Regions from separate parts of the Pseudomonas sp. GW821-FHT02A08 genome, predicted to be linked through region 2. Evidence: predicted binding sites of a transcription regulator. Region 2 holds the regulator's gene; each other region holds the start of a gene.

Region 1 (10,130 bases), on a different contig from region 2:
ATCGCGGTCACGACGATGAACGCGCCGTAGAACCAGTTACCCACATAGATGTGCTTGGTCTTGCGCTTGACGATGGTGCCGAAGAACACCAGACCGTAGGTGACCCAGACAATGGCCAGCAGAATAGCCAGGGGCCATTCCAGTTCCGCGTATTCCTTGGTGGTGGTGAAACCCATCGGCAAGGTAATGATCGCGCCGACGATCACCGCTTGCCATCCCCAGAAGGTGAAGGCGGCGAGGCTGTCGGAAATCAGTCGCGTTTGGCAGGTTCGCTGCACGACGTAATAAGAAGTGGCAAACAGTGCACATCCACCGAAGGCGAAAATCACCAGGTTGGTGTGCAGCGGGCGCAGGCGTCCAAAGCTCGTCCATGCCAGGCCGAAATTCAATTCCGGCCAGACCAGTTGCGAGGCGATGAAGACACCGAGCCCCATGCCAAGGATCCCCCAGACCACCGTCATGATGGCGAACTGGCGGACTACCTTATAGTTATAAGCAGTCGGACTGATTGCTGTGCTCATTCTAAGGTTCCACGGTTTGGGTGTTTTATTAGGATTAAAAATCGGCCGCAAGTATGGAGAAAGCAGGGGGTCATTGCAACGCGCCATGACCTGGGTCAATGCTTTCAAATGCTGATTCTGCGGCCTTTCCATGCGCCGCGTAGGGACAAAATTGCCCGCGGGCAAAACGTCCCGGTGGACTGATCAGGCGAGGGGGTCAGGTCGGATGTAACGAGGTGTGTTCAAACGCAACGTTTGGCTGACCGAAGGCAATTGGCGCGACAGCCGGTATCTACCAGCCTTTGCGGCCTGTCATTGGGCAGATTCGTCGAACACATCGTTCAGGATCGACCTGGAACCGGCACCGGCCAGTCCGCATCGGGGGAAGCTTAGACCTGAATCCGGGGAACCGAAAGGAAGAGTCAAAGAGGGTGCGACAAAAAGAAGCAGCTACAAGCCGCAAGCTACAAGCTCCAAGTTAGAGCCCGTGCTTGCGGTTTCTGCTTTTGCCTTTACTTGCCGCTTGTAGCTTGAAGCTTGTCGCTCAACTGCTCATCACCTTTCGAAAGGCTGAACACGTAAGCCGCGAGCAGTTGCACCTTATCGTTGCCGAGCAGTTCGTTCTGCGCCGGCATATGGCCCTGGCGGCCATGCCGAATCGTTTGTTCAAGCTGCGTCAGGCTGGTGCCGTAAATGAAGCCGGCCGGGTGCGTCAGGTTCGGCGCGCCCATGGCTTCGGTGCCCTGGCCGTTTGCCCCATGGCAGGCGACGCAGGTGGTGCTGAAGGCTTGTTGTCCGGCTTGCAGGTCCGCCTTGCTGCCTTCCGGCAACGGCAGGCCGGCCAGATCATGTCGCACATAAGCGGCGACGTTTTTCACGCCTTCTTCCCCCAGGACTTCATCCCAGGCCGGCATCATCGCCATCCGGCCACCCATGATGGTGGTCTTGATGGTTTCCGGGCTGCCGCCCCAGCGCCAGTCGCTGTCGGTCAGGTTGGGGAAACCGAATGCACCCTTGGCATCCGAGCCGTGGCACACCGAGCAGTTGGAGGCAAACAGGCGGCCGCCCATTTTCAGCGCTTGCGGGTCTTTGGCCACTTCTTCCAGTGGCATTGCCGCGAATTTGGCGAAGATCGGTCCGAACTTGGCGTCAGCCTTGGCCATTTCCTTTTCCCACTCGTGGGCGCCGGTCCAGCCGTTCTCATAGCCGGGAAGGATGCCTTTCCAGTTGCCCAGGCCCGGATAAAGGATCAGGTAGCCGACGGCGAACACCAGCGTGCCGGCGAACAGCATGAACCACCATTGCGGCAGCGGGTTGTCGTACTCCTCGATGCCATCGAAGCTGTGGCCCATGGTCTGGTCGACGCTGCCCTTGGTCTCGCCCTTGCGGGTGCCGATCAGCAGCCAGGTCAGGCCGATCAGGCTGCCGATGGTCAGTACGCAGATCCACGTACTCCAGAAGGTGGTCATGGCCGGGTACTCCTTGTTGCTGAATCTTCGGTGATGTCGGGTTGTGGTTCGTCGGCGAACGGCAGCAGGCGCGCTTCGGCGAACTCCGCGCCGCGCTTGCCGTTGAATACCCACAGGGTCAGGCCGACGAAGGCCACGAATACGACGACTGTGCCCAGGCCGCGGATCATTCCAGTGCTCAATTCAAACATTGCTCACCTCTTGCTCTTGATGGCAGTGCCGAGCACTTGCAGGTAGGCGACCAGCGCATCCATTTCGCTCTTGCCCTTGAGTGAGGCAACGGCGCCGGTGATGTCTTCGTCGGTGTAGGGCACGCCCAGGGTGCGCATGGCCTTGATCTTGGTTTCGGTGTGGCTGCTGTCGAGTTGATTGGCCACCAGCCACGGGTAGGCGGGCATCTTCGACTCCGGCACGACGTTGCGCGGGTTGTACAAGTGCGCGCGGTGCCAGTCATCCGAGTAGCGTGCGCCGACCCGGGCCAGATCCGGCCCGGTGCGTTTCGAACCCCAGAGGAACGGGTGATCCCAGACGCTTTCGCCGGCCACCGAGTAGTGCCCATAGCGTTCGGTCTCGGCGCGGAACGGACGGATCATCTGTGAGTGACAGCCGACGCAGCCTTCGCGGATGTAGATGTCGCGACCTTCCAGTTGCAGCGCGGTGTAGGGCTTCATGCCTTCCACCGGCTTATTGGTCACGTCCTGGAAGAACAGCGGGACGATCTGGGTCAGGCCACCGATGCTCACGGCCAGGATCATCAGCAGCAACAACAGGCCGACGTTTTTCTCGATAGTTTCGTGTTTCATGGCGGACTCCTCAGGCCATCTGCGCGGCAGCGGCGACTTCGGCAGGCTGCGAGGCCCGCACGGTGCGCCAGGTGTTGTAGGCCATCAGGAACATGCCACTGAGGAATATCGCGCCGCCCACCAACCGCACGACGAAGCCAGGGTGGCTGGCCACCAGGGTTTCGACGAAGGAGTAAGTCAGCGTGCCGTCCTCGTTCACTGCACGCCACATCAGGCCCTGGGCGATGCCGTTGACCCACATCGAGGCGATGTACAGCACGGTGCCGATGGTGGCGAGCCAGAAGTGCGCGTTGATCAGGCCGATGCTGTGCATCTGCTCGCGTCCGAAGACTTTCGGGATCATGTGGTACAGCGCGCCGATGGAAATCATCGCCACCCAGCCCAAGGCGCCTGCGTGTACGTGGCCGATGGTCCAGTCGGTGTAGTGGGAGAGGGCGTTGACCGTCTTGATCGCCATCATCGGCCCTTCGAAGGTCGACATGCCGTAGAACGCCAGCGACACCACGAGGAAGCGCAGGACCGGGTCGCTGCGCAACTTATGCCAGGCGCCCGACAGGGTCATCATGCCGTTGATCATCCCGCCCCAGCTCGGCGCCAGCAGGATCAGCGACATCACCATGCCCAGCGACTGCGCCCAGTCCGGCAGTGCGGTGTAGTGCAGGTGGTGGGGGCCGGCCCAGATGTACAGGGTGATCAGCGCCCAGAAGTGCACGATCGACAGGCGATAGGAGTAAACCGGGCGCTCGGCCTGTTTCGGCACGAAGTAATACATCATGCCGAGGAACCCGGCGGTGAGGAAAAAGCCCACGGCGTTGTGGCCGTACCACCATTGCACCATCGCGTCGGTGGCACCGGCGTACAGCGAGTAGGACTTGGTGAAACTGACCGGCAGTTCCATGTTGTTGACGATGTGCAGGATCGCCACGGTGACGATGAACGCACCAAAGAACCAGTTGCCGACATAGATGTGTTTGGTCTTGCGCTGCATGATCGTGCCGAAGAACACGATGGCGTAGGCGACCCAGACAATGGTGATCAGGATGTCGATCGGCCATTCCAGCTCGGCGTATTCCTTGGAACTGGTGTAGCCCAGCGGCAGGCTGATGGCTGCCAGCAGAATCACCAGCTGCCAGCCCCAGAAACAGAACGCTGCAATTGCGGGAGCAAATAAGCGTGTCTGGCAAGTCCGTTGTACTGAGTAAAACGAACTGGCGAACAAGGCGCAGCCGCCAAAGGCGAAAATCACCGCGTTGGTGTGCAACGGGCGCAAGCGGCCGAAGCTGGTCCACGGCAAATTGAAGTTGAGTTCGGGCCAGACCAACTGGGCAGCGAGAAAAACCCCGAGCCCCATGCCGACGATGCCCCACACCACCGTCATAATGGCGAATTGGCGGACCACCTTGTAGTTGTAGGCGGTACTGATAGAAGTGTTCATGGTTCCCCATCCACGGTTCAGCCGAAGTGAGCGCGCAGCGCAAGGCGGTGCACCCTTCGGCCGGAGTTATAGGCAGACTAAAAGCGAGGCAAGCATGGACAAAGGGCACAAGGCCGGTATTGACGGGGATCAATGGGCACAGTGCGTGCGGGATCATGGATGGTTGTGGAATGCCGCTACATCACCGGCTTCAGCGACGCTGATCCTCGCCCATGGCGCCGGCGCACCGATGGACAGCGACTGGATGAGCGACATGGCTGCACGCCTTGCCGGGCTTGGTGTCAACGTCTTGCGTTTCGAGTTTCCCTACATGGCGCAACGGCGCATCGACGGCGGCAAACGCCCGCCAAATCCGGCCCCGAAACTGCTGGAATGCTGGCGCGAGGTGTATGCCGAAGTGCGACGCCATGTCGCCGGGCCGCTGGCCATCGGTGGCAAGTCAATGGGCGGGCGGATGGCCAGTTTGCTGGCCGATGAGTTGGGTGTGGATGCGCTGGTGTGCCTGGGCTATCCGTTTTATGCAGTGGGCAAACCGGAGAAGCCACGGGTCGAACATTTGGCCAGGCTGAAGACTCGGACCTTGATTGTGCAGGGCGAGCGCGATGCATTGGGCAATCGCGAGGCGGTCGCGGGTTATGCGCTATCGCCAAGTATCGAGGTGTTCTGGCTGGTGGCGGGGGATCATGACTTGAAGCCGTTGAAGGTTTCGGGGTTTAGCCATGAGCAGCATTTGGCGGCTGCGGCTGAGAGGGTGGCTTCATTCCTTCAGTGAAAGGTTTGGTGTTGCAAATGGCCTCTTCGCGGGCAAGCCCGCTCCCACAGTGATCTGTGGTGTTTGATCGTGTGATCAATGCAAAACCCTGTGGGAGCGGGCTTGCCCGCGAAGGCGGCCGCACAGGCAACATACTTTTCAAATTGATAATAAAAAAACCCGGAAGCTTCCACTGTCCGGGTTTTTTATTGATCAACAACAATCAGCGGTTAAACCGCTCCACCAACGAATATTGCGTGTTGGCAGTCTTGCTCAGCTCTTCACTCAGCAACGCCGAGTTCTGTGCCTGTTCCGAAGTCTGGTCCGCCAGGTCCGAAATGTTGCTGATGTTGCGGCTGATTTCTTCGGCCACGGCACTTTGCTCTTCGGTCGCGGCGGCGATCTGGGTGGTCATGTCGGTGATGTTGGCCACCGCTTCGCTGATCCCCACCAGTGCCTGGTCCGCTTCCAGTACCCGCGCCACGCCTTCTTCCGCCTGGCGATGCCCGGCTTCCATGGTTTGTACGGCGGTACCGGCGGTTTGCTGGAGCTTGGCGATCAGTGCATGAATCTGCCCGGTGGACTCGCTGGTGCGTTGCGCCAGCTGACGGACTTCGTCAGCCACCACCGCAAATCCACGCCCCATCTCGCCGGCACGGGCCGCTTCGATGGCGGCGTTCAGGGCCAGCAGGTTGGTCTGGTCGGCGATGCCTTTGATCACGTCGACCACGCCGCCGATTTCGTTGCTGTCCTTGGCCAGTTGGGTCACGGTCACGCCGGTTTCACCGACCACCACCGACAGGCGCTGGATGGCTTCGCGGGTTTCCCCGGCGATGTCGCGACCACGACCGGTCAGGCGATTGGCTTCCTGGGTGGCGTCGGCGGTGCGTTGTACGTGGCTGGCGACCTCCTGGGTGGTCGCGGCCATCTGGTTGACCGCGGTGGCCACTTGCTCGGTCTCGACCCGTTGACGTTCCAGGCCGCTGGAGCTGTTATGTGCCAGGGCATCGGACTGTCTGGCCTGATCGGTCAGGTGTTCAGCAGTGTCCTGCAGACGTGTCAGGCAAGTTTTCAGACGTGCTTCCTGGCTGAGGATCGACATCTCCAGACGCGCCTGGGCGCCGCGACTGTCGGTGTACATCTGTGCGATCAACGGGTCAGACGTCGTCTGCTCAGCCAGTTTCAACAAGCGCTTGAGACCGCGCTGTTGCCAGCTCAGACCCAGCAAGCCCAGCGGCACCGAGAGACCGGCAGCCAGGGCAAACCCCCAGTGGGAGTTCAGCGACGCACCGATCATGAAGCTCAATTGGCTGACCAGGATGAACGGCAACCAGTCCTGCAGGATCGGTACCCATTTATCCGAGGAGGGAACGGCCGACTTGCCCTGGTTGATGCGTTGGTAGAGCGCTTCGGCGCGGCTGATCTGTTCGGCGGTGGGCTTGACCCGTACCGACTCGTAACCGATCACCTGATTGCCTTCGAAGATCGGTGTCACATAGGCGTTCACCCAGTAATGATCACCGGTCTTGCAGCGATTCTTGACAATGCCCATCCATGGCAAGCCTTGTTTCAGCGTTTCCCACATGTGTGCGAACACCGCGGCCGGGACGTCGGGGTGACGGACCAGGTTGTGCGGTGCACGGATCAGTTCCTCTCGGGAGAACCCGCTGATTTCGACGAAAGCGTCGTTACAGTAGGTGATCATGCCCTTGGCATCGGTGGTGGAAATCAACCGTTGCTGAGCCGGGAAGGTCCGCTCGCGTTGTGTAATTGGCTGGTTGTTACGCATGGCTTTTTTAATCCGCAAGGCTTTCAAGTGCTGTATCGGCAAGGTCGGCGGATTGTTGAGATTATTTTTCGATAATCAGCGATGCGTCGCAAAATGACCCTTGCGTCAGCCTGCGAGCATCGGATAGGTGAATAGGCCGAAGTGCAGCAGGTTCAAGCCAAAATGAGTAGCGATGGCTGCTGTCAGTCCTCCAAAACGGTAGGCCAGGCCATAGCCGATCCCGGCCAGCGTCGCGAGCAACACCCACTGCCATCCTGCGCCGATATGGGCCAGGCCGAAGACCAATGACGCCAGCAGTAGGGCGAGGTGTTCACCGTAGGGCCGGTCTTTCAGGTATCGGCTCAGGCCGCCCTGGATGTAGCCACGGAACAGCGCTTCCTCGACCAGCGTCACCAGCAGCAGATTGTTCAGCAACCACAACCAGGCTTGATCCGGCCATTTCGGCGCCCAGGCGATTACCCCGAGCAACAGCGCGCCACCCAATGCCAGCAGGGCGCTCAAGGTCAGTGCCAGTGCGGTGGCATACAGGGACAACCGAAGCGAACGGCGGCCGACAATCCATGGACAAACCAGTAACAGCCAGAAGCCGATCATCGGTTTGTCCAGATTCAGGTGCATGGCGAATGACGCGGCATCGTCGGTAAAACGCTGAGGATCAATTACGCGACCGTTGTAGAAGCCGGGTAACCAATGCGTCGCCAGGGCCAGGGCCAGGACGATGAACAGTCCGTGGCCGAGGTAGCGGATAAAAGGGATCTCGCGTTGGCGGACGGCGACACCCGCGACCAGCAACAAAAACACCGAGATTGCCGAGAGCCAGCCGAGATGGCCGTAGGTCAGTGCCAGGCCGTAGCCGAAGGAAAGCAGGGCCAGAGACATCCATGGCAGGGTAATCATTTGAAGTCCTTGTGCCGGAATTTGCGGTGCGCCACCAACCTCTGTGGGAGCGGGCTTGCTCGCGAAGACGTCGTGTCAGTCGACATCAGCGCTGCTGACACACTGCTTTCGCGAGCAAGCCCGCTCCCACAGTAGTCCGTGTCAGGTCGCCGATTGATATCAAAGTGGGAGCGAGCTTGCTCGCGATAGCTTACTGACTGCCCCCAACAAAAACACCGCCCGAAGGCGGTGTCTGTATCAGCGCATGGCTAGGAGGCAATCAACTGCCGCAACACGTAATGCAGAATCCCCCCCGCCTTGAAGTACTCCACCTCATTGAGCGTATCGATGCGGCACAACACCTCGATCTTCTCGCTGCTGCCGTCTTCGCGAGCGATGACCAGCGTCAAGTTCATCCGTGGCGTCAGCTCGACGCCGGTCAAGCCGAGGATGTCCAGGGTTTCGCTGCCATTGAGGTTAAGGCTCTTGCGGTTCTGATCCAGCTTGAACTGCAGCGGCAGCACGCCCATGCCCACCAGGTTGGAGCGGTGAATCCGTTCGAAGCTTTCGGCGACGACCGCTTTGACCCCCAGCAGGTTGGTGCCCTTGGCGGCCCAGTCGCGACTCGAGCCGGTGCCGTATTCCTGGCCGGCGATCACCACCAGCGGCGTGCCTGAAGCCTGATAACGCATGGCAGCATCGTAGATCGGCATTTTCTCCCCGGTGGGAATGTAGCGGGTGTTGCCGCCTTCTTCGCCGCCGAGCATTTCGTTGCGTATGCGGATGTTGGCGAAGGTGCCGCGCATCATCACTTCATGGTTGCCACGCCGCGAGCCGTAGGAATTGAAGTCCCGCGGCTCCACGCCTTTGTCGCGCAGGTATTGCCCTGCCGGGCTGTCGACCTTGATGTTGCCGGCCGGGGAGATGTGGTCGGTGGTCACCGAGTCGCCGAGCAGTGCGAGGATCCTGGCGCCGCTGACGTCCTTGATCACGGGCGGCGGGCCGCCGATGTCGTCGAAGAACGGCGGGTGCTGGATGTAAGTCGAATCGTCCTGCCAGACATAGGTCGCCGCTTGCGGAACCTTGATCGCCTGCCATTGCGCGTCACCGGCAAACACTTCGGCGTATTCCTTGTGGAACATGGCGGTGTTGACCTGATTCACGGCATCGGCAATTTCTTTGCTGCTTGGCCAGATGTCCCGCAGGTACACCGGTTTGCCATCCTTGTCCTCGCCCAACGGCTCACGGCTGAGGTCGGTGCGCACCGTGCCGGCCAGCGCGTAGGCCACCACCAGTGGCGGGGAGGCCAGCCAGTTGGTTTTCACCAGTGGATGCACCCGGCCTTCGAAGTTGCGATTGCCCGAGAGCACGGAAGCCACGGTGAGGTCGGCTTGCTGGATGGCTTTTTCGATGGGCTCCGGCAGCGGCCCGGAGTTGCCGATGCAAGTGGTGCAGCCGTAGCCGACCAAGGCAAAGCCCAATTCATCGAGGTAATGGGTCAGGCCGGCCGCCTTGTAGTAGTCGGTGACCACTTTCGAGCCGGGGGCCAGCGAGCTCTTCACCCAGGGTTTGCGTTTCAGGCCTTTTTCCACGGCCTTCTTCGCCACCAGCCCGGCGGCCATCATCACGCTTGGGTTGGAGGTGTTGGTGCAGGAGGTGATCGCGGCGATGACCACGGCACCGTTTTTCAGGCGATAGGTCTGGCCTTCGTAATCGTAATCCGCTTCGCCGGCCAAATCGGCATTGCCGACGGCAACACCGCCACCGCCTTCACTTTCCAGGCGACCTTCTTCCTTGCTGGTGGGTTTGAATTGGTGGTCGAGGAAGTCACTGAACGCTTGCGCGACGTTGGGCAGTGACACCCGGTCCTGTGGACGTTTTGGTCCGGCGAGGCTGGCTTCGACGCTGCCCATGTCCAGCGCCAGGTTATCGGTGAACACCGGTTCCTGACCGGGCAGGCGCCACAGGCCCTGGGCCTTGCTGTAGGCCTCGACCAGTTGCACCGTTTCCAGGGGGCGGCCGGACAGGCGCAGGTATTCCAGCGTGATGTCGTCCACCGGGAAGAAGCCGCAGGTGGCGCCGTATTCCGGGGCCATGTTGGCGATGGTCGCGCGGTCGGCCAGGGGCAGGTCGGCGAGGCCATCGCCGTAGAACTCGACGAATTTGCCCACCACGCCTTTTTTGCGCAGCATCTGGGTCACGGTCAGCACCAGGTCGGTGGCGGTGATGCCTTCCTTGAGCTTGCCGGTGAGTTTGAAACCGATGACTTCCGGAATCAGCATCGACACTGGTTGCCCGAGCATTGCCGCTTCTGCCTCGATACCGCCGACGCCCCAGCCAAGCACGCCGAGGCCGTTGATCATGGTGGTGTGGGAATCGGTGCCCACCAGGGTGTCGGGGAAAGCGTAGGTGCGGCCGTCCTCGTCCTTGGTCCAGACGGTGCGGCCGAGGTACTCAAGATTCACCTGGTGGCAGATCCCGGTGCCCGGCGGCACCACGCTGAAATT
Region 2 (10,130 bases):
CTCTTGCCGTCGAACTGCGAAGGCGTCAGCCCGGCACGGCTGGCATCGCGCAGGCGGGTGTCCACCGGGATGTAGCCTTGCCAGATTTCCTCGGGGAATTTGTCGCGCAGCACGCGCAAGGTTCCGAGGGACGCCTGGGTGCGGCGGTCAAACAGGGTCGGCACGATGGTGAAGGGCAATGCCTGTTTGCGCGAGCGGTTGATCATCGCCAGGGTGTTGACCATGCGCTCCAGGCCCTTGACTGCCAAGTGTTCGGTCTGCACCGGGATCACCAGTTGCTGGCTCGCCGCCAAGGCGTTGACCATCAGCACGCCGAGCAAGGGCGGGCTGTCGATCACGGCGTAATCGAAGTCCTGCCACAGTTGCGCCAGGCTCTTGGCAATCACCAGGCCCAGACCGCTCTGTCCCGGCGACTGGCGCTCAAGGGTGGCCAGTGCGGTGCTGGAGGGCAACAGGGAGATGCGTTCATCACTGGTCGACAGCAACAGTTGACCCGGCAGGCCTTGCGGCACGTTGCCCTTGTGCAGGAACAGGTCGTAGTTGCTGTGTTCCAGAGTGTCGGGATCGTAGCCGAAGTAGCTGGTCATGGAGCCGTGGGGGTCGAGATCGACCACGACCACGCGCTTGCCCGCCTCCGCCAGTAAACCGGCTAAAGCAATGGAGGAAGTGGTTTTACCGACACCACCCTTTTGATTGGCGACTGCCCAGACTCTCATTCGGATTGTTCCTCCCGGCCGCACGGATCGACCGAGAAATAGCTCAACGTGTTAATGCCGGTGACGGAGAATTGACGGCGTTCTCTCGTACCGGCGACTTGACCGGGGTCGGTGCAGTTTGTGTGCCAGCACGCTTCAATGCGGCATCCGGTTGCGCATGGGCGGTTCCGGTGCCGGTCAGACTGCGGCGAACATCGAGGTTGCGCGACACCACCAGCACCACGCGACGGTTGCGGGCGCGGCCTTCGGCGGTGGCGTTGTTGGCCACCGGCTGAAACTCGCCGTAGCCCACCGACGCCAGGCGACCGGGGTTCACCCCTTGCATCGCCAGCATGCGTACGATGCTGGCCGAGCGGGCCGAGGACAGCTCCCAGTTGGTCGGGTACTGCGCGGTGCGGATCGGTTGATCGTCGGTGAAACCTTCGACATGGATCGGGTTGTCGAACGGCTTCAGGATCGCTGCGACCTTGTCGATGATGCTGAACGCGATGTCGCTGGGCATGGCATCGCCGCTGCCGAACAACAGGCTGGAATTGAGCTCGATCTCGACCCACAGCTCGTTGCCGCGCACGGTCATCTGGTTGGAGCTGATCAGGTCACCGAACGCCGCGCTGATGTCGTCGGCGATGCTTTTGAGTGGATCGCTGGCGCCGGAGACACCGGCATCGACCTGGTCACTGTCCTTGACCAGCGGCTTGGCCGGGGTCACGGTCTTCGGCCGCTCGTCACCGATGGGGATCGGCTTGAGCGCGCGATCGGAATCGGTGAAGACGCCGATCAGGGCTTCGGAAATGACCTTGTACTTGCCTTCGTTGATCGACGAGATGGAGTACATCACCACGAAAAAGGCGAACAGCAAGGTAATGAAGTCCGCGTAGGACACCAGCCAGCGTTCGTGGTTGACGTGTTCTTCATGCTGGCGACGACGTGCCATGATCCATGTCCCCCATCAATCCATGAAGCCCTGAAGCTTCAACTCAATCGAGCGAGGGTTTTCACCTTCGGCGATCGACAGCAGTCCTTCCAGCAACATTTCGCGATAACGCGACTGGCGCAGCGCAATGGCTTTGAGTTTGGCGGCAATCGGCAGCAGCACCAGGTTGGCACTGGCCACGCCGTAGATAGTGGCGACGAACGCCACGGCAATACCGCTGCCCAGTTGCGATGGATCAGCGAGGTTGCCCATGACATGAATCAGGCCCATCACCGCACCGATGATGCCGATGGTCGGCGCGTAACCGCCCATGCTTTCGAAGACCTTGGCCGCTTCGATGTCGCGGCTTTCCTGGGTGTAGAAATCCACTTCCAGAATGCTGCGGATCGCTTCCGGCTCGGCGCCGTCGACCAGCAGTTGCAGGCCTTTGCGCGCGTAGTTGTCGGGCTCGGCGTCGGCAATGCCTTCAAGGCCCAGCAGACCTTCCTTGCGTGCCGTCAGGCTCCAGTTCACCACGCGGTCGATGCCACCGGCCAGGTCGACACGGGGCGGAAAGAGGATCCAGGCGAGGATCTGCATGGCGCGCTTGAAGGCGCTCATCGGCGATTGCAGGAGCGCGGCGCCAATGGTGCCGCCGAGTACGATCAGCGCTGCCGGGCCGTTGGCCAGGGCGCCGAGATGGCCGCCCTCGAGGTAGTTGCCGCCGATGATGGCGACGAAGGCCATGATGATGCCAATCAGGCTTAGAACATCCATCAGATACAGGCCTCGACCAGGTGCTTGCCAATGTCATCGAGGCTATACACCGCGTCGGCGAGTTCGGCTTTGACGATGGCCATCGGCATGCCGTAGATCACGCAACTGGCTTCGTCCTGCGCCCAGATCGAACTGCCGCCCTGCTTGAGCAGGCGCGCGCCTTCGCGACCGTCGGCGCCCATGCCGGTCAACACCACCGCCAGAACTTTGTCACCGAAGGTCTTGGCTGCCGAACCGAAGGTGATGTCCACGCACGGCTTGTAATTGAGACGTTCGTCACCCGGGAGGATTTTCACCGCACCGCGGCCATCGATCATCATCTGCTTGCCACCCGGCGCCAGCAACGCCAGGCCCGGACGCAGGATGTCACCATCCTCGGCTTCCTTGACGCTGATGCGGCAGAGCTTGTCCAGGCGCTCGGCGAAGGCCTTGGTGAAGGCAGCCGGCATGTGTTGGACCAGCACGATCGGGGCCGGAAAGTTGGCCGGTAACTGGGTCAAGACCCGCTGCAGGGCGACCGGGCCACCGGTGGACGTACCGATGGCCACCAGTTTGTAGGCTTTGCGTTTCGGCACGGGTGACGACGCGGTGACCCCATGGGTACGCGCAGGGATCGGTGCCGGTGCCGGACGCACGGGCGCACTGCTGCCGTAACTGCCGACGCTCGAAGGCGCGGGTGTTGGCGCGGGTGCGGGCACAGGTGCCGGAGCGCTGTAAGTGCTGACGCGACGATTGCTGCGCGAGATGCTCAGGATCTTTTCGCACAGCAGTTGCTTGACCTTCTCGGGGTTGCGCGAGATGTCTTCGAAATTCTTCGGCAGGAAGTCCACCGCGCCGGCATCCAGCGCATCGAGGGTGACCCTGGCGCCTTCGTGGGTCAGCGAGGAGAACATCAGGACCGGGGTCGGGCAGCGTTGCATGATGTGCCGCACAGCGGTGATGCCGTCCATCATCGGCATCTCGTAGTCCATGGTGATCACGTCGGGCTTGAGGGCCAGCGCCTGATCGATCGCTTCTTTGCCGTTGGTCGCCGTGCCGACGACCTGGATATTGGAATCCGCTGAAAGAATTTCCGAGACGCGGCGGCGGAAAAACCCCGAATCGTCCACCACCAGGACTTTGACTGCCATAAACACTCCATTAGATGGAGCGAGGCCAGGCGCCCCGCTCCACCAGAATCAAATACGCCGTGTGGCGTAACGCTTGAGCATGCTCGGAACATCGAGAATCAGCGCGATGCGGCCGTCACCGGTGATGGTGGCGCCGGACATGCCCGGAGTTCCCTGGAGCATTTTGCCCAATGGCTTGATGACCACTTCTTCCTGGCCCACCAGCTGATCGACGACAAAGCCGATCCGCTGCGTGCCCACCGAAAGGATCACCACATGGCCCTCGCGCTGCTCTTCGTGAGCGGCGGAGCTGACCAGCCAGCGTTTGAGGTAGAACAATGGCAGCGCCTTGTCCCGCACGATCACCACTTCCTGGCCGTCCACGACGTTGGTGGTCGACAGGTCGAGGTGGAAGATCTCGTTGACGTTCACCAGCGGGAACGCGAACGCCTGGTTGCCGAGCATGACCATCAGCGTCGGCATGATCGCCAGGGTCAGCGGTACCTTGATGACGATCTTCGAACCCTGGCCCTTGGCCGAATAGATGTTGATCGAGCCGTTGAGCTGGGAGATCTTGGTTTTCACCACGTCCATGCCCACGCCGCGACCCGATACGTCGGAGATCTCGGTCTTGGTCGAGAAACCCGGGGCGAAGATCAGGTTGTAGCATTCGGTGTCGCTCAGGCGATCGGCGGCATCCTTGTCCATCACACCGCGTTTTACCGCGATGGAACGCAGGACGTTCGGGTCCATGCCTTTGCCATCATCGGAGATCGACAGCAGGATGTGATCGCCCTCCTGCTCGGCCGCCAGGATCACCTTGCCGCCCCGGGCCTTGCCCGAGGCTTCGCGTTCTTCCGGCGATTCGATGCCGTGATCGACCGCGTTGCGCACCAAGTGGACCAGCGGGTCGGCCAGGGCCTCGACGAGGTTCTTGTCGAGGTCGGTTTCTTCGCCGACCAGTTCCAGGTTGATCTCTTTCTTGAGCTGGCGAGCCAGGTCGCGAACCAGGCGCGGGAAGCGCCCGAAGACTTTCTTGATCGGTTGCATCCGGGTCTTCATGACCGCGGTTTGCAGATCGGCGGTGACCACGTCGAGGTTCGACACGGCCTTGGACATGGCTTCGTCGCCGCTGTTGAGGCCCAGGCGGACCAGGCGGTTACGCACCAGCACCAACTCGCCGACCATGTTCATGATCTCGTCGAGACGCGCGGTGTCGACACGCACGGTGGTCTCGGCTTCGCTCGCCGGTTTTTCCGCAGGAGGCGCGGCCGGTGCGCGGGCAGCAGCCGGTGCAGCAGCGGCTGCCGGGGTCGGCGCTTCGGCTTTTGGCTCCGGTGCCCTGGCCACAGGTTTCGGCGCCGCAGCCTTGGCTGCCGGTGCCGCAACGGAAGCGTTCGAACCGTTGGCCACCGTCGCGGTGCCGACTTCGCTGAACTTGCCTTTGCCGTGCAATTCGTCGAGCAGCGCTTCGAACTCGTGATCGGAAATCAGATCGCTGCCGGCCGCCACCGCGCTGGGTGCCGCGGGTGCTGGCACAGAAGCAATGGCCGACTCCAGCGCCTCGACAGCAAAGTTACCCTTGCCGTGCAGCTGGTCGAGCAGCGCTTCGAATTCGTCGTCAGTAATATCGGAACTGTCGCCTGCGGATTTCGGGGCTTCTGGCGCAGCCGGTGCCGGGACCACCGCGTCAACGGCGAACTGGCCTTTACCATGCAGTTGATCGAGCAACGACTCGAACTCGGCATCGGTGATTTCATCGCTGCCAGCGGCATTGCTGGCCGGCGCTGGAGCAACCACCGGGGCCTCGGCCTGGGCCTTGACGGCGTTCAGTGAGTCCAGCAGTTGTTCAAATTCGGTGTCGGTGATGTCATCGGAACCGGTTTCGGCCACTGGCTCTTCAATGACCTCGGCGACGGGCGCAGAAGCCACCTCGTCGGCCGATTGCGGCTCGGCCAGACGGGCCAGCGCCGCGAGCAGTTGCGGTGTCGCGGCCGTGATCGGGCTGCGTTCGCGGACTTCGCTGAACATGCTGTTCACCGCGTCCAGCGCTTCGAGAACCACGTCCATCAGTTCCGAGTCGACGCGACGCTCACCCTTGCGCAGGATGTCGAACACGTTCTCGGCGATGTGGCAGCACTCCACCAGCTCGTTGAGCTGGAGGAAGCCGGCGCCCCCTTTTACAGTGTGAAAACCGCGAAAAATTGCATTGAGCAGATCCGCATCATCCGGACGGCTTTCCAGCTCGACCAGTTGCTCGGACAGTTGCTCTAGAATCTCGCCGGCCTCAACCAGGAAATCCTGAAGGATCTCTTCATCGGCGCCGAAGCTCATTAAGGGGGTGCTCCTACAGGTCTAAAAACCCAAAAAACCTAAAATTCTAAAACTCTAAAATCCCAGGCTGGATAACAAATCGTCCACATCGTCCTGACCGGACACAACGTCTTCTCTTTTATCGGCATGAATCTGCGGACCTTCACCCTGAGAGAGATGTTTTTGTGGATCTTTTTCAGCAAGCATCGCTTCACGGTCATGTTCGATGCCCGCAAAGCGGTCCACCTGGCTGGCCATCAGCACGAGCTTGAGCAGGTTGCTTTCAACTTCGGTGACCAACTGGGTCACACGCTTGATCACCTGGCCTGTGAGGTCCTGGTAATCCTGGGCGAGCAGGATGTCGTTGAGGTTGCCCGACACCGCGCGATTGTCCGTGCCGCTGCGCGTCAGGAACCCGTCGACCCGCCGGGCCAGTTCACGAAACTCTTCGGCGCCGACTTCGCGACGCATGAAACGCCCCCAGTCCGCGCTCAACACCTTGGCTTCATCGGCCAGGCCATTGACCAGCGGCGTGGCACTTTCCACCAGATCCATGGTGCGATTGGCCGCAGCCTCGGTCAGCTTGACCACATACCCCAGGCGCTCGGTGGCGTCGGTGATCTGCGACACTTCTTCGGCTTGCGGCATGTGCGGGTCAATCTGGAAATTGACGATCGCGCTATGCAGTTCGCGAGTGAGCTTGCCCACTTCCTGATACAGGCCACGGTCACGGGTCTGGTTGAGCTCATGGATCAATTGCACCGCGTCGCCGAACTTGCCTTTTTCAAGGCTCTCAACCAATTCGACGGCGTGTTTTTTCAGGGTCGACTCAAAGTCGCCCAATGAAGTTTCGTTATTGCCCATAGCTCCCCCGTGGCGCATTCATCAACCGATGCGTTCGAAAATCTTCTCGATTTTTTCTTTCAACGCCTGGGCCGTGAAGGGTTTGACCACATAGCCGTTAACGCCGGCCTGGGCCGCTTCGATGATTTGCTCGCGCTTGGCTTCAGCGGTCACCATCAGCACCGGCAGGTGCTTGAGCTTTTCATCGGCACGCACGTGGCGCAGCAGATCGATACCGGTCATGCCAGGCATGTTCCAGTCCGTTACCAGAAAGTCGATGCTTCCGCTGTTGAGCACCGGAATGGCGGTAGTGCCATCGTCGGCCTCGACGGTGTTGGTGAACCCAAGGTCACGCAGCAGGTTCTTGATGATCCGCCGCATCGTTGAGAAGTCATCAACGATGAGGATTTTCATGTTCTTGTCCAATTCGACCTCCAAGCAGTCTTAAACGCGTCCAGCACCTGGACGCGCCATTTCAATCAATCCGGCAAAGCACTCAATGACTGTCTGGAGCACAACAGATCGAGACCGGTGCAGTTCAACACCACACCAGCCTCGTTCGCAGTGTCCCCACACTGCCTTCAGCGCGCTCGCCACTCCCCCAAACGCCCCCGCAAACGGGCCGCGCACTGGCTGTGTAACTGGCTGACCCGCGATTCGCTGACCCCCAGGACCTCACCGATTTCCTTGAGGTTCAACTCTTCGTCGTAGTACAGCGCCAACACCAGTCGCTCACGCTCCGGCAAATTGGCAATCGCATCCGCCAGCGCAGCCTGGAAGCGTTCATCTTCCAGGTCGCGTGACGGCTCAATATGAGCACTCGCGCCATCCTCGTGCAGCCCTTCGTGTTCGCCGTCCTGCAACAGGTCGTCGAAACTGAACAGCCGGCTGCCCAGGGTGTCGTTCAAAATCCCGTAGTAATCATCGAGACTCAATTGGAGTTCGGCCGCAACTTCGTGATCTTTAGCGTCTCGGCCGGTTTTAGCTTCAATCGAGCGAATGGCATCGCTGACCATGCGCGTGTTGCGATGGACCGAACGTGGTGCCCAGTCCCCCTTGCGCACCTCATCGAGCATGGCGCCGCGGATTCGTATGCCCGCGTACGTTTCGAAACTGGCGCCTTTGCTGGCGTCATATTTGGTCGACACTTCAAGCAGGCCGATCATCCCGGCCTGGATCAGGTCTTCGACCTGGACACTGGCCGGCAAACGCGCCAGCAAGTGGTAGGCAATGCGTTTAACCAGCGGCGCGTAACGCTCGATCAGCTCGTACTGCGCATCGCGTGCCGACTTCTTGTAGAGGTTGTAGCCGCTGGCTGTCATAGAACAGGTCCTGCTGTCTGCTGCACGAGCCGCTCGACGAAAAACTCCAGGTGCCCGCGCGGGTTGGCAGGCAGCGGCCAGGTATCGACCTTCTGCGCGATGGCCTTGAACGCCAGCGAGCACTTGGAACGCGGGAAGGCCTCGTAGACCGCGCGCTGCTTCTGCACGGCCTTGCGCACGCTTTCGTCGTAGGGCACCGCGCCGACGTATTGTAGGGCGACATCGAGGAAGCGATCCGTGACCTTGGTCAACTTGGCGAACAGGTTGCGTCCTTCCTGCGGGCTCTGGGCCATGTTGGCCAGGACGCGGAAGCGGTTCATGCCGTAGTCGCGGTTCAGCAACTTGATCAAGGCGTAGGCGTCGGTAATCGAGGTCGGCTCGTCGCACACCACCAGCAGCACTTCCTGGGCTGCGCGAACGAAACTGACTACCGAGTCACCAATGCCCGCGGCGGTGTCGATCACCAATACGTCGAGGTTGTCGCCGATATCACTGAAGGCCTGGATCAGGCCGGCGTGTTGCGCGGGGCTCAGATGCACCATGCTCTGAGTGCCGGATGCGGCCGGAACGATACGGATGCCGCCGGGGCCCTGCAGCAATACATCGCGCAGTTCGCAGCGGCCTTCGATCACGTCGGCCAGGGTACGTTTGGGTGTCAGGCCCAGCAGAACGTCGACGTTCGCCAGTCCAAGGTCCGCGTCCAACAGCATGACGCGCCGGCCAAGCTCGGCCAAAGCCAGGGACAAGTTCACTGACACATTAGTTTTCCCGACGCCACCTTTGCCGCCGGTCACCGCGATCACCTGTACGGGATGCATGCTGCCCATGTTATTTCTTTACCTTGTCTTGCATAGACGGAGGCCACATTACTGGCTGCGCGTTCACAAACGGAACAATGCATGGCAGACCATCGATGTAGGTACAAAAACTGTTCATTAATACCTCAGCCAACCTGCTTGGTCGGGCTGTGGTAGATGTCAGCGAACATGTCAGCCATGGCTTCTTCGCTGGGTTCTTCCTGCATTTGCACGCTCACGGCGCGGCTGACCAATTGATGACGGCGCGGCAGATGCAAATCATCCGGGATCCGCGGGCCATCGGTCAGGTAAGCCACCGGCAGTTCATGACTGATGGCAAGACTCAACACCTCACCCAGACTTGCCGTTTCATCCAGTTTAGTCAGGATGCAGCCTGCGAGCCCACAACGCTTGTAACTGTGATAAGCGGCCGTTAGAACCTGTTTCTGGCTGGTGGTTGCCAGGACCAGATAATTTTTCGAGCGGATGCCACGACCGGCCAGGCTTTCGAGCTGCATGCGCAGGGCCGGATCGCTGGCCTGCAGGCCGGCGGTATCGATCAGCACCACGCGCTTGCGCAGCAATGGCTCCAGCGCCTGCACCAGGGACTGGCCCGGATCGACGTGGGTCACCGGCACATTGAGAATGCGCCCCAGGGTCTTGAGTTGTTCCTGGGCACCGATGCGGAAGCTGTCCATGCTCACCAGCGCAATGTTCTGCGCGCCGTACTTGAGCACGTAGCGGGCGGCCAGCTTGGCCAGGGTGGTGGTCTTGCCCATGCCGGCAGGGCCGACCATGGCAATCACACCGCCCTCTTCCAGCGGCTCGACTTGCGGCGTAACGATCATGCGCGCCAGGTACGCCAGCAACATGCGCCAGGCCTGACGAGGCTCTTCGATTTCGCTGATCATCGCCAGCAGGTCGCGCGACAGCGGGCCGCTCAGGCCGATGCGTTGCAGGCGACGCCAGAGGTTGGCCTGGTCGGGACGGCTGCCTTGCAGCTGATTCCAGGCCAGGGAGCCGAGTTGGACTTCCATGAGTTCGCGCAGGCTGTTGAGTTCGAAACGCATTGAGTCGAACGCACGTGGATCCACGCCACCGGACGCTGGCGCAGCGGCTGGCGCGGGGCGACGGGGTTCGGCGCAGGTCGGTTCGATCAGCGGCTCGGCGGCGGTCAACGGCAAGCCGGCGAACAACTGGCGATTGGTTGCATTGTCGCTCTCGCCATCGCCACGCAGGCTCAACTCGGCCTGGGCGGTGACGATCCGCGACTGAGTCTTGCGCAGCTCGTCTTCGAGCTCCATGTTCGGAACCCGCGGCGCCAGCGCCGACAGCTTGTA
Region 3 (10,130 bases), on a different contig from region 2:
TGGGTATCGGGGGCGAGTCCTGAAGCAGGCGTGAACCTGTTTCAGGACTGGACATCACTGCTTGGGCGCTTCAGCCGGTTTGGCTGACTCACCCGGTTTCGGTGCCGGGTCGTCGAACAGATTCAAACGCTCGCGCAGTTCGTGAGCCGGCAGCGGTTCCTTGTCCGCCGGCAACGCGTTCGGGTCGACCGGTGCGGTCGGTGCTGCGCCTGGTGCAGCCGAACCTTGCGGCGCATCGGGAGCTGGCTCCGCGCCTTGCGAACCTTCGATCGCACGCTGGGCTTTCTTGGTCAGCACGACGATGTCGATACGGCGGTTGACCGGGTTGAACGGATGCTCGCGATCAAACAACGCCGACGAGGCATAACCGACCACGCGCGCCACCTGTGCATCCGGATAGCTGCCCGCCACCAGCGCACGACGTGCGGCGTTGGCACGGTTGGCCGAGAGTTCCCAGTTACCGAAATCACCAGAGCCGGTGTATGGCTTGGCATCGGTGTGGCCGCTGATGCTGATCTTGTTCGGCACCGCCTTGATGGTGTCGGCCATGGCCAGCAGGATGTCTTCGAAATACGGCTTCAAGCGGGCAGAGCCCGAGTCGAACATCGGGCGATTTTCCGCGTCCATGATCTGGATACGCAGGCCGTCCGGGGTAATTTCGAACAGGATCTGGTCCTTGAACTTCTGCAACTGCGGGTTCTCATCAACCTTGTTCTGCAGTTCTTGCAGCAACAGTTCGAGGCGTTCCTTTTCGACCTGCTCGGCCATGCCTTCGACCTGGTCGGTATCCACAGTGACCTTGTCCGGCTGCGGCTGGGACTTCACCTCGGGGTTGAGGGTGTTTTCCGGTGCCATGGTCGGCGTGCCGCCCAGATCGATGATGTACGGCGTGCCGCTTTCGGAAAAGCCGATCGGGTCCTTGAAGTAACCGGCGATGGCGATCTTCTGTTCCGGCGTGGCGGTGGACAGCAGCCACAACACCAGGAAGAACGCCATCATCGCCGTGGCGAAGTCGGCGAAGGCGATTTTCCAGGCGCCCCCATGATGACCGCCGGCGTAGCGCTTGACGCGCTTGATGATTATCGGCTGGTTATTTTCCATTTCTTAACGACCACGAACCGCTTGTTCCAGCTCAGCGAAGCTAGGACGGTGTGCCGGGTACAGAACCTTGCGCCCGAACTCCACGGCCAGCGATGGCGGCATGCCGGAAGCCGAAGCCACCAGCGAAGCCTTGATGGCTTCGTAGACGTTCAGCTCTTCCTTGGCATCGTGGGCCAGGGAATGGGCCAGCGGGCCAAAGAAACCGTAGGCGGCGAGAATACCGAAGAAGGTACCGACCAGTGCCGCACCCACGTGCAGGCCGATGGACTTCTGGTCACCTTCACCCAGCGAAGCCATGGTCACCACGATACCCAGTACCGCCGCGACGATACCGAAACCGGGCATGGCGTCGGCGATGCCGTTGACCGCGTGGGAGGGGTGTTCCAGGTCTTCCTTGAGGCTGAACAGCTCCATGTCGAACAGGCCTTCCAGCTCGTGCGGGGCCATGTTGCCGGAGGACATGATGCGCAGGTAATCACAGATGAACGCGGTCATGCGCTCATCCTTGAGGACCGTCGGGTACTTGGCGAAGATCGGGCTCGCGGCGGCATCTTCGATGTCGCCTTCGATGGCCATCATGCCTTCGCGGCGGCTCTTGTTGAGGATCTCGTAGATCAGGCCCAGCACTTCAAGGTAGAAGCCGTGGTTGAAACGCGAACTGAACATGCCCAGGGACTTCTTGAGCACGTGCATCGTCATGTAGCCGGGGTTGGCCTGCAGGAAGGCGCCGAGGGCCGCACCGCCAATGATCATGACCTCGAAAGGCTGGATCAGGGCGGCAATCTTGCCGTGGGAAAGCACGTATCCGCCAAGCACGCTCGCGAATACGACGATGATGCCGATAATTTTAGCCATAGGTTAGGAGAGCACTTACTGAGTCGGGTTCAAGGTCATATTCGGAAGTTAAAAAATCTCTTCTTCTACTTATCGGCAAAACTGCGCCAGACTATAGCCAGTTCAGGCGAAAAGCTAATTTGACCCCTTCCGGGCACAGGTAATGTTGACGATGATCGCCTCCCACCATGGTTAACGAAACGAACGCTCCAACCCCGAAACCGACGACGCTCGAAGGCTGGGTCAAGCTTCTCGATGGCGTGCGCCTGCCGGTTCCGCAAGCCAGTCACGACCGGGTCTGCAAGGCCATCGGCGACAACCGCAGCTCGCTGCGCGATATCGCTGACCTCATGCAAGGCAGCCCTGCCCTGGCCTTGAGCGTGATTCGCGAAGCCAACCGGCATACCCATGGCGGTATGACCGAGCCTGCGGAAAACCTTGAGGTTGCGATCAATCGCCTCGGCCTGAAGCGCACCGAAGAACTGCTCGCGCGGTTGCCCGCCGAACCCCAGTCCGAGATCCCCAAAGCCCTGCGTCAGTTGCAGATGATCAGCCAGCACGCCACGCAACAGGCCAACGGTTTTTTTGCCAGTCGCCTGGCGCGGCTGTGGCAGGACATCCACTGGGGCAGCCTGCTGTTTCTTTCGCCCCTGTGGCCGCTGGCGTTGACCCATCCGAAACTGCTCGAAGACTGGGAGTTGCGGGTCATCCATAAAGGCGAGTCGGCACGCAAAGTCGAACAGCAACTGTTTGGCGTACGCCTGCTGGACATCGGCCAGGCGCTGGTGGAGCTCTGGCGCTTGCCGATCTGGGTGCAGCAGGGCTATCGATTACTGCTTACTGAACAGCGAGAACTGGTGAAGGTCCTGCGTATCGCCCGTGACAGCGAACATCCACTGCGCCAGCAGAACCGCCTCGATGACGATCCGACCCTGCGCCGCTGGCTCAATCAACCGGCCAATACGGTGCTGCTGGCCAACGGTCTGGCGCTGTCGGCACAACACGCCTGGGACAGCCCGCACAGTGAACGCTGGCAGTACCTGACCAGCCTTTACCTGCAAATGCCGATGGATGAGGTGCAACAGCAACTGCACCAGCAAGCCGCCAACAGCGCGCGCCATCACGCCATGCCCGACCTCTGGCACCCCGCCGAATCGTTGATCTGGCCGTGGGGCATGAACCGTGTCCACTCAGGCTTGCTACCGGCCGCCGGACCCACTGCCGAAGATCTGGCGAAGTGGCGCAAGCAATGCGCCGAACTGCTGGTCGAGCCGAGCCGCTTCACCAATGCCATGCACTTGACCATCGCTGCCCGCGATGCTCTGGTGGCCTGCGGCATGCGTCGGGTGATGATCCTGATGGCCGACCGCACCCATGCCAACCTGCGCGTGCACCAGACGGCCGGCCTGCCGAAGGAAGCGGCCGGGCTGAATTTCGTGGTCAGCCAGAGCAACGTATTGCAACGCCTGCTCGCGCAACAGGCCCAGGTGCGCCTGACGCCAGCGAACAACGCGCAATTCTCGGCCCTGCTGCCCAACAACCTGCGCTCACAGTTCAGCGGCGAACACCTGCTGCTGCGTTCGCTCGTCAACAATGGCCGGGTGATCATGATCGTCGTGGCGGATCAGGGCGGCGGGCCGTTTTCGGAAATTTCCGTACAGGCCTTCGGCAAAACCGCGCAGTGCATCGAAAAAGCCCTGCACAGCTTTAGCCACCGAGGCCAATAAGCTGCGTTACAATCTTCCCTTTTGTGCTCTGGAGACCTCACATGTCTGACTTCTCTGGCTTGCCGCTGGTGATCGAGCCGAGCGACTTGCTCCCCCGCCTCGACGCCCGCGAACTGATTCTGGTGGACTTGACCAGTCCCGCCCGCTACGCCGAAGGGCACATTCCCGGCGCGCGCTTTGTCGATCCGAAACGCACGCAGCTGGGGCAGGCACCCGCCCCGGGACTGATGCCCCCGCAGGCAGCACTCGAAACGCTGTTTGGCGAACTGGGACACAATCCCGATGCGGTCTACGTAGTGTATGACGACGAAGGCGGCGGTTGGGCCGGGCGCTTCATCTGGCTGCTGGACGTCATCGGCCACAGCAAGTACCACTATGTCGACGGCGGCCTGACGGCCTGGCTGGCAGAAGGTTTGCCCATGTCGATCCAGATCCCGCCAGCCGTGGGCGGCCCGGTTTCTCTGACCTTGCACGACGAACCCACCGCCACCCGTGAGTACCTGCAAAGCCGTCTCGGCGCCGCCGACCTGGCCATCTGGGACGCACGCGGGCCGCTGGAGTATTCCGGCGAGAAGGTCCTGGCGGCCAAGGGCGGGCACATTCCCGGCGCGGTCAATTTCGAATGGACCGCCGGCATGGATCAGGCACGCCAGCTGCGCATCCGCACCGACATGCCGCAGATCCTCGAACAACTCGGGATCAGCAAAGACAAAGAAGTGATTACCCACTGCCAGACACACCATCGGTCTGGCTTCACCTATCTGGTGGCCAAGGCTCTCGGTTATCCGCGGGTCAAGGGCTACGCCGGCTCTTGGGGCGAATGGGGCAACCATCCCGATACCCCGGTAGAAATTCAAGATTTTTAAGGACTGTTAATGAACAAGCGTCTGTTTCTCCTCGGCCAGTACCTGCTGCCCCACAATTTGCTCTCGCGACTGGCCGGCTGCATCGCCGAATGCCGCGTGCGCTGGTTCAAGAATGCCTTTACCGCCTGGTTCGCCAAGCGCTATCAAGTGGACATGTCCCAGGCGCTGGTCGAAGACCTGACCGCCTACGAGCACTTCAACGCGTTCTTCACCCGCGCGCTGAAAGACGGTGCCCGCCCGCTGGACGAGACTCCGGGCGCGATCCTCAGCCCGGCCGACGGCGCGATCAGCCAGCTTGGCCCGATCGAGCACGGCCGCGTGTTCCAGGCCAAGGGCCACAGCTTCAGCGTGCTGGAACTGTTGGGTGGCGATGCGGCGAATGCTGCGCCGTTCATGGGCGGTGACTTCGCGACTATCTACCTGTCGCCGAAGGACTACCACCGCGTGCACATGCCGCTGGCCGGTACCCTGCGCGAGATGGTCTACATTCCGGGTCGTCTGTTCTCGGTCAACCAGACCACCGCTGAAAACGTTCCGGAACTGTTCGCCCGCAACGAGCGCGTGGCGTGCATTTTCGACACCGAGCGCGGGCCGATGGCCGTGGTGCTGGTGGGCGCGATGATCGTGGCGTCGATTGAAACCGTCTGGGCCGGGCTGGTCACACCGCCGAAGCGCGAGCTGAAAACCTTCCGCTACGACGAAGCCGCGCGCGCGCCGATCCATCTGGAAAAAGGTGCGGAACTGGGCCGCTTCAAGCTGGGCTCGACCGCCGTCGTGCTGTTCGGGCCGGATCAGGTGAAGTGGGCTGAAGAAATGTCCGCCGGTACAGCGGTGCAGATGGGTCAGGGCATGGGCTCACCAAAAGCCTGACCTGTTGAAGATCTGAATGTGGGAGCGGGCTTGCTCGCGAAAGCGGACTGACAGTCAACATAGATGTTGAATGTGACGACGCCTTCGCGAGCAAGCCCGCTCCCACATTTATATGGGGTGTATCAGAGCTGGCCGTCGCGATCGCGCAATCCCAGCAGATACAGCACGCCATCCAGACCCAGCGTCGAAATCGCCTGCCTGGCCGACTGTTTCACCAGCGGCTTGGCGCGGAACGCCACGCCCAACCCGGCAATCGCCAGCATCGGCAAGTCATTCGCACCGTCGCCGACCGCAATGGTCTGCTCCAGGCGCAAGCCTTCCTTGTGTGCCAGTTCCTTCAGCAAATCCGCCTTGCGCTGCGCATCGACGATCGGCTCGACCGCCACACCGGTGACTTTGCCGTCGACCACTTCCAGTTCGTTGGCGAACACGTAGTCGATACCCAGCTTGGCCTGCAATTGCTTGGCGAAGTAAGTGAAGCCGCCCGACAGAATCGCTGTCTTGTAGCCCAGGCGCTTGAGTTCGGCGAACAGGGTTTCGGCGCCTTCGGTCAGGCGCAGCGAGGCGCCGATGGAGTCCAGCACATTGACGTCCAGACCTTTGAGCAAGGCCAGGCGTTCCTTGAAGCTGGCGCGGAAGTCCAGTTCGCCGGCCATCGCCCGCTCAGTGATTTGCGAAACCTTGTCACCCACGCCAGCCGCCTTGGCCAGTTCATCGATCACTTCGGCTTCGATCAGGGTCGAGTCCATGTCGAACACCGCCAGGCGACGGTTGCGACGGAACAGCGAATCTTCCTGGAAGGCGATATCGACGTTCAGTTCCTGGGCGACGCTGAGGAATTCGGCCCGCAGCGCCTGCGGATCAGCCGCTTCGCCACGCACGGAAAACTCGATGCAGCCCTTGCCCTTGTCGGCCGGGGTGTCCAGCGGCATGCGCCCGGACAGACGATCGATGTGGTCGATGTTCAGGCCATATTTGGCGGTGATCGAACTCACGGCCTGCAACTGCCCGGCTGTCACCTTGCGGGTCAACAGGGTCACGATGTGGCGCTTTTTGCCCTGGTTGCCGACCCACTGCTGGTAATCCTGTTCGGACACCGGCGTGAAACGCACCTGTTGATCGAGCTCGTAGCCCTTGAACAGGATGTCCTTGAGCACGGACTTGCCTTGCTCGGTGTCGGGAATTTCAACCAGGATGCCGAACGACAAGGTGTCGTGGATCACCGCCTGACCGATGTCGAGAATGTTCACACCACCCTGGGCCAGAACGCCGGTAATGGCCGCAGTCAGACCCGGACGGTCGACTCCCGTGATGTTTATCAGGACGATTTCGCGCAAGGCGCACCCCCGCAGGTGGAAAAAAAACGCATTCTACCGACTTTCAGTGACCATCGGGCACCGTGAGCGCTTTGACGGTCTAGGGCCTGTCGCTATACTGCGCGTCAACTTCACGGACAAAAGAGCCGAGCTCAAGTGAACCGGCCTACGCCAGTAAAAACCGATAACTTCTTCCTGCTGATCTTCCGGGCACTGCGCCACCGCCGTGTACCGATTGCATTGCGCATCGCCAGCCATAACGTGATCCTGGTCGCCCTGGCCCTGGTCATCTATGCCGGTGTGATGGGCCTGCAGTTCAAGCAGGCCATGCACGAGCAGGCGGATGCGCTGGGCGAAAGCCTGACTACGCAGACGGCCACTTCGGCCACGGAGCTGTTGGTGTCCAACGACATCCTCAGCCTCAATGTGCTGCTCAATAACCTGACCAAGAACAAGCTGGTGGCCCACGCCGCCATCTACAGTCCGGACAACCGCATCCTTGCCGAATCCGGCCAGCGTCCCAAGCATGGCCTGCTGGGTGAAGCCGAGGGCATGTACCAGAGCAAGATCACCTTCCAGGACGTGACTGCCGGGCAATTGCGTATCAGCCTGGACATGGACCAGTTCCAGCAGCCGATGACTATCAGCCTGCAAAGCATGGGCATTCTGAGCGCCATCCTGCTGGCCCTGTCCCTGGCCCTGAGCCTGCGCATGGGGCGCTATCTCTCCACCCCACTGCTGCAACTGCGGGTGTGGCTGCGCAATATCGATGAATACACCCCGGCCACCGACCGCCAGGACGAAATCGGCGACCTGGCGCGCCAGTTGCACGCCAACTTCGCCCCGGAACCCGCCCCCGTGCCGGAGCCGGAACCGGAACCGGAATTCGACGACATGGATGACGAGGCCGACCCGGCCTTCGAAGTCCGTAACCTGCGCGACCCGAGTTTCGACGAGAGCCGCCCGGTAGCGGCGCTCAAGCCAGCGCCACGGCAGATCGTCAGCACCGTCGAAGACGACGATGATGAAGACCCGTTCGCCGACCTGCGCGACGAGTCGCTGGACAGCACCCCACAACCGGTTATTCGCAAGGCCACGCCGAGCGTGCCGCAACACAGCGCGGTACTGGCGGTGCAACTGGGCTCCCAGGAGCAACTGCGACGCCTGCCGCGGGCGCGACTTGAAGAGCTGCTCGAACGCTATCGCGACTGCCTCGACCAGGCCGCTTCGCTGTATCAAGGCGAAGTGGAGACCTTGAACGATGGCAGCACACTGATGCTGTTCCACACCGAAGACAGCGGCGACGACTACCTGACCAACGCCATTTGCTGTGGCGAGCTGCTGCGGGCCTTGGGCCACCAGTTGCAGATCGAAGTCGCGGACAGCGGCATCACCCTGCAATTGCAGCTGGGCCTGACCCTGGGCGATGAGCTGTTCGGCCTGAGCCAGATCGACCTGCTGCTGACCGACCCCGCCCAGGACGCCCTGGCCCTGTCGCAACACAGCCGTAACCTGCTGCTGGTGGAGCGCAAGATCAGTGACGACGCGTTGATCCGCCAGCGCGCACGGATCCGCCCGATTGCCAGCCCTGAAGGTGCATGCTGCGTGGAACGGTTGATGGAGCCGTACCCATCGATGCTGGAACGGCAATTGGCGCGGATGCACGAACGCCGCGCGTAGGAGCTGCCGAAGGCTGCGATCTTTTAGCCTTTAAACATGGAAGCCCGCAGATGAGTGATCGTCTGCGGGCTTTTTTGTTGTCAGTACCTACGCCTTCGCGGGCAAGCCCGCTCCCACAGTGTCCGCGTCGTACACAAATTATGTGAACACCCCCTGAACCTGTGGGAGCGGCGGTGCGGCGATCCGACTTGCCCGCGAAGAGGCCGGAACTGACACCAAATATCTCCAACCTGCAGAAACAACAAAGCCCGCATCAATGCGGGCTTTGTTTCAAATCCATCCAGGCTTAGAAGCGGAACACTTCCATATCCGTACGAATAGGCGCGGCCATCGGGATCTTCGGCTGCTTTTCCTGCTCTACCGCAGGTGCTGGCGCCTTGGCTGCCGGTTTGCGCGGAACTTCGGCGATCGGCGGCTGATTGGCCAGGGGCTTGAGCGCCACCGACAGTTGTTCGGCCAGTCGTTGCAACAACACACCCTGTGCCTGGACCTGCGCCGCCGTGGTACCGGCATGCTGCTCCTGCAAATGGATGATGCGGTTGTCGCGGACCTGCCCGCGACGATCGATCAGGCGCCATTGCGCGTCGAGAATCGCCGGTTGTTTTTCACCCGAGTCCAGCCGCGTGATGGTCAGCAGTACCTGAACATCCGGGGTGAAGCCCACTGTCGCCGGGGCCAGCACTACGCGCTGGCTGTCCAGATGACCTGCGACCTGACGCAGCAGCAGTTGGTCGATATCCGACGAAAGGCTGCCGGCCCAACGACCGTCCGTCGAGGCTTGCAGGCTGCCATCGGGCTGACGCTGCAACAGGGTTTCGCGTTGCAGGTAGTCGGCCACGGTGACCGGCCCCAACAATACCGCCATGCCTGCGTTCTGTGCAGGCTGAACCGGACTTCCAGCGTCCAGCTGATACAACGACACCGGTTGGTGAACGCTGCAACCCGCCAAGCCAAGAACGCCGGCGAGCAAAAGAATAAAAGGAAGGCGCAGAGCAGTCATCGTCCCATCCAGGTGATCGCAAAAAGGCTGACCACAGTAAAAATACTCAATAAATATGAAGAACGCGCGGCAGTGCCGGCGCTTGAAAGGCCATATCATCCGTGAATATGCGTTCCGACTCCAGCGCAAAGCGCCGAACTACGGGTTAATTCGTAGTTCGGCGCTTCTATGTCGCCTAATTTTGGTTTTCGACGAGCAGTGCATCTACCCGCTGGAAACCACGCGGCAATTTATTGCCACGACGGCCACGTTCACCCTTGTAGTGCTCGAGGTCGTCCGCTTTCAGTGACAAGGTACGTTTGCCGGCCTGCAACACCAGTGTTGCACCGTCCGGCAATACGGCGATGTCCGTCACAAACTCTTCGCGACTGGCTACTCGCTCACCGGGAATCCCGATGATCTTGTTGCCTTTGCCCTTACCTAATTGTGGCAGGTCGCTGATTTTGAAGATCAGCAGGCGACCTTCGGTCGTCACCGACGCCAGCCAGTTCTGCTCACGATCGGCCACAGGCCGCGGCAGCATGACCTTGGCGTTGTTCGGCAGGCTCAACAGCGCCTTGCCCGCCTTGTTCTTGGCCTGCAGGTCTTCACCCTTGACCACGAAACCGTAGCCGGCGTCGGAAGCGATCACGTACAGCGCATCGTCTTCGGGCATCAGCACGCATTCGAAACTCGCCCCTGGCGGCGGCGTCAGGCGACCGGTCAGTGGCTCGCCCTGGCCACGGGCCGACGGCAG

Evidence for each region. Region 2 encodes FliA, which starts transcription of late flagellar genes. Its sites were predicted from a motif close to CTAAAGTTTNNNNNNNNNNNGCCGNTAA; they were not measured.
Region 1: a site for FliA is predicted at 6,780-6,807, ahead of AC07W4_RS14550 (methyl-accepting chemotaxis protein). Genes of this name have one in related genera too.
Region 3: a site for FliA is predicted at 2,026-2,053, ahead of motA (flagellar motor stator protein MotA). Genes of this name have one in related genera too.

The regions. Positions count from the first base shown of each region.
Region 1 covers NZ_JBWKWD010000018.1:21,267-31,396, reverse strand. Annotated here, with positions in the region: gene ccoN (cytochrome-c oxidase, cbb3-type subunit I) at 1-521, opposite strand, end outside; gene ccoP (cytochrome-c oxidase, cbb3-type subunit III) at 1,013-1,969, opposite strand; gene AC07W4_RS14570 (cbb3-type cytochrome oxidase subunit 3) at 1,966-2,160, opposite strand; gene ccoO (cytochrome-c oxidase, cbb3-type subunit II) at 2,164-2,772, opposite strand; gene ccoN (cytochrome-c oxidase, cbb3-type subunit I) at 2,783-4,207, opposite strand; gene AC07W4_RS14555 (alpha/beta family hydrolase) at 4,302-4,979, shown strand; gene AC07W4_RS14550 (methyl-accepting chemotaxis protein) at 5,182-6,747, opposite strand; gene AC07W4_RS14545 (CPBP family intramembrane glutamic endopeptidase) at 6,853-7,644, opposite strand; gene acnA (aconitate hydratase AcnA) at 7,893-10,130, opposite strand, start outside.
Region 2 covers NZ_JBWKWD010000017.1:49,934-60,063, forward strand. Annotated here, with positions in the region: gene AC07W4_RS14135 (ParA family protein) at 1-716, opposite strand, end outside; gene motD (flagellar motor protein MotD) at 760-1,650, opposite strand; gene AC07W4_RS14145 (flagellar motor protein) at 1,666-2,406, opposite strand; gene AC07W4_RS14150 (protein-glutamate methylesterase/protein-glutamine glutaminase) at 2,406-3,536, opposite strand; gene AC07W4_RS14155 (chemotaxis protein CheA) at 3,585-5,849, opposite strand; gene AC07W4_RS14160 (protein phosphatase CheZ) at 5,904-6,692, opposite strand; gene AC07W4_RS14165 (chemotaxis response regulator CheY) at 6,714-7,085, opposite strand; gene fliA (RNA polymerase sigma factor FliA) at 7,253-7,993, opposite strand; gene fleN (flagellar synthesis regulator FleN) at 7,990-8,820, opposite strand; gene flhF (flagellar biosynthesis GTPase FlhF) at 8,937-10,130, opposite strand, start outside.
Region 3 covers NZ_JBWKWD010000004.1:517-10,646, forward strand. Annotated here, with positions in the region: gene motB (flagellar motor protein MotB) at 55-1,101, opposite strand; gene motA (flagellar motor stator protein MotA) at 1,105-1,956, opposite strand; gene AC07W4_RS04315 (HDOD domain-containing protein) at 2,124-3,662, shown strand; gene AC07W4_RS04320 (rhodanese-like domain-containing protein) at 3,704-4,528, shown strand; gene asd (archaetidylserine decarboxylase) at 4,538-5,398, shown strand; gene serB (phosphoserine phosphatase SerB) at 5,521-6,735, opposite strand; gene AC07W4_RS04335 (AhpA/YtjB family protein) at 6,871-8,394, shown strand; gene AC07W4_RS04340 (PqiC family protein) at 8,681-9,394, opposite strand; gene parC (DNA topoisomerase IV subunit A) at 9,570-10,130, opposite strand, start outside.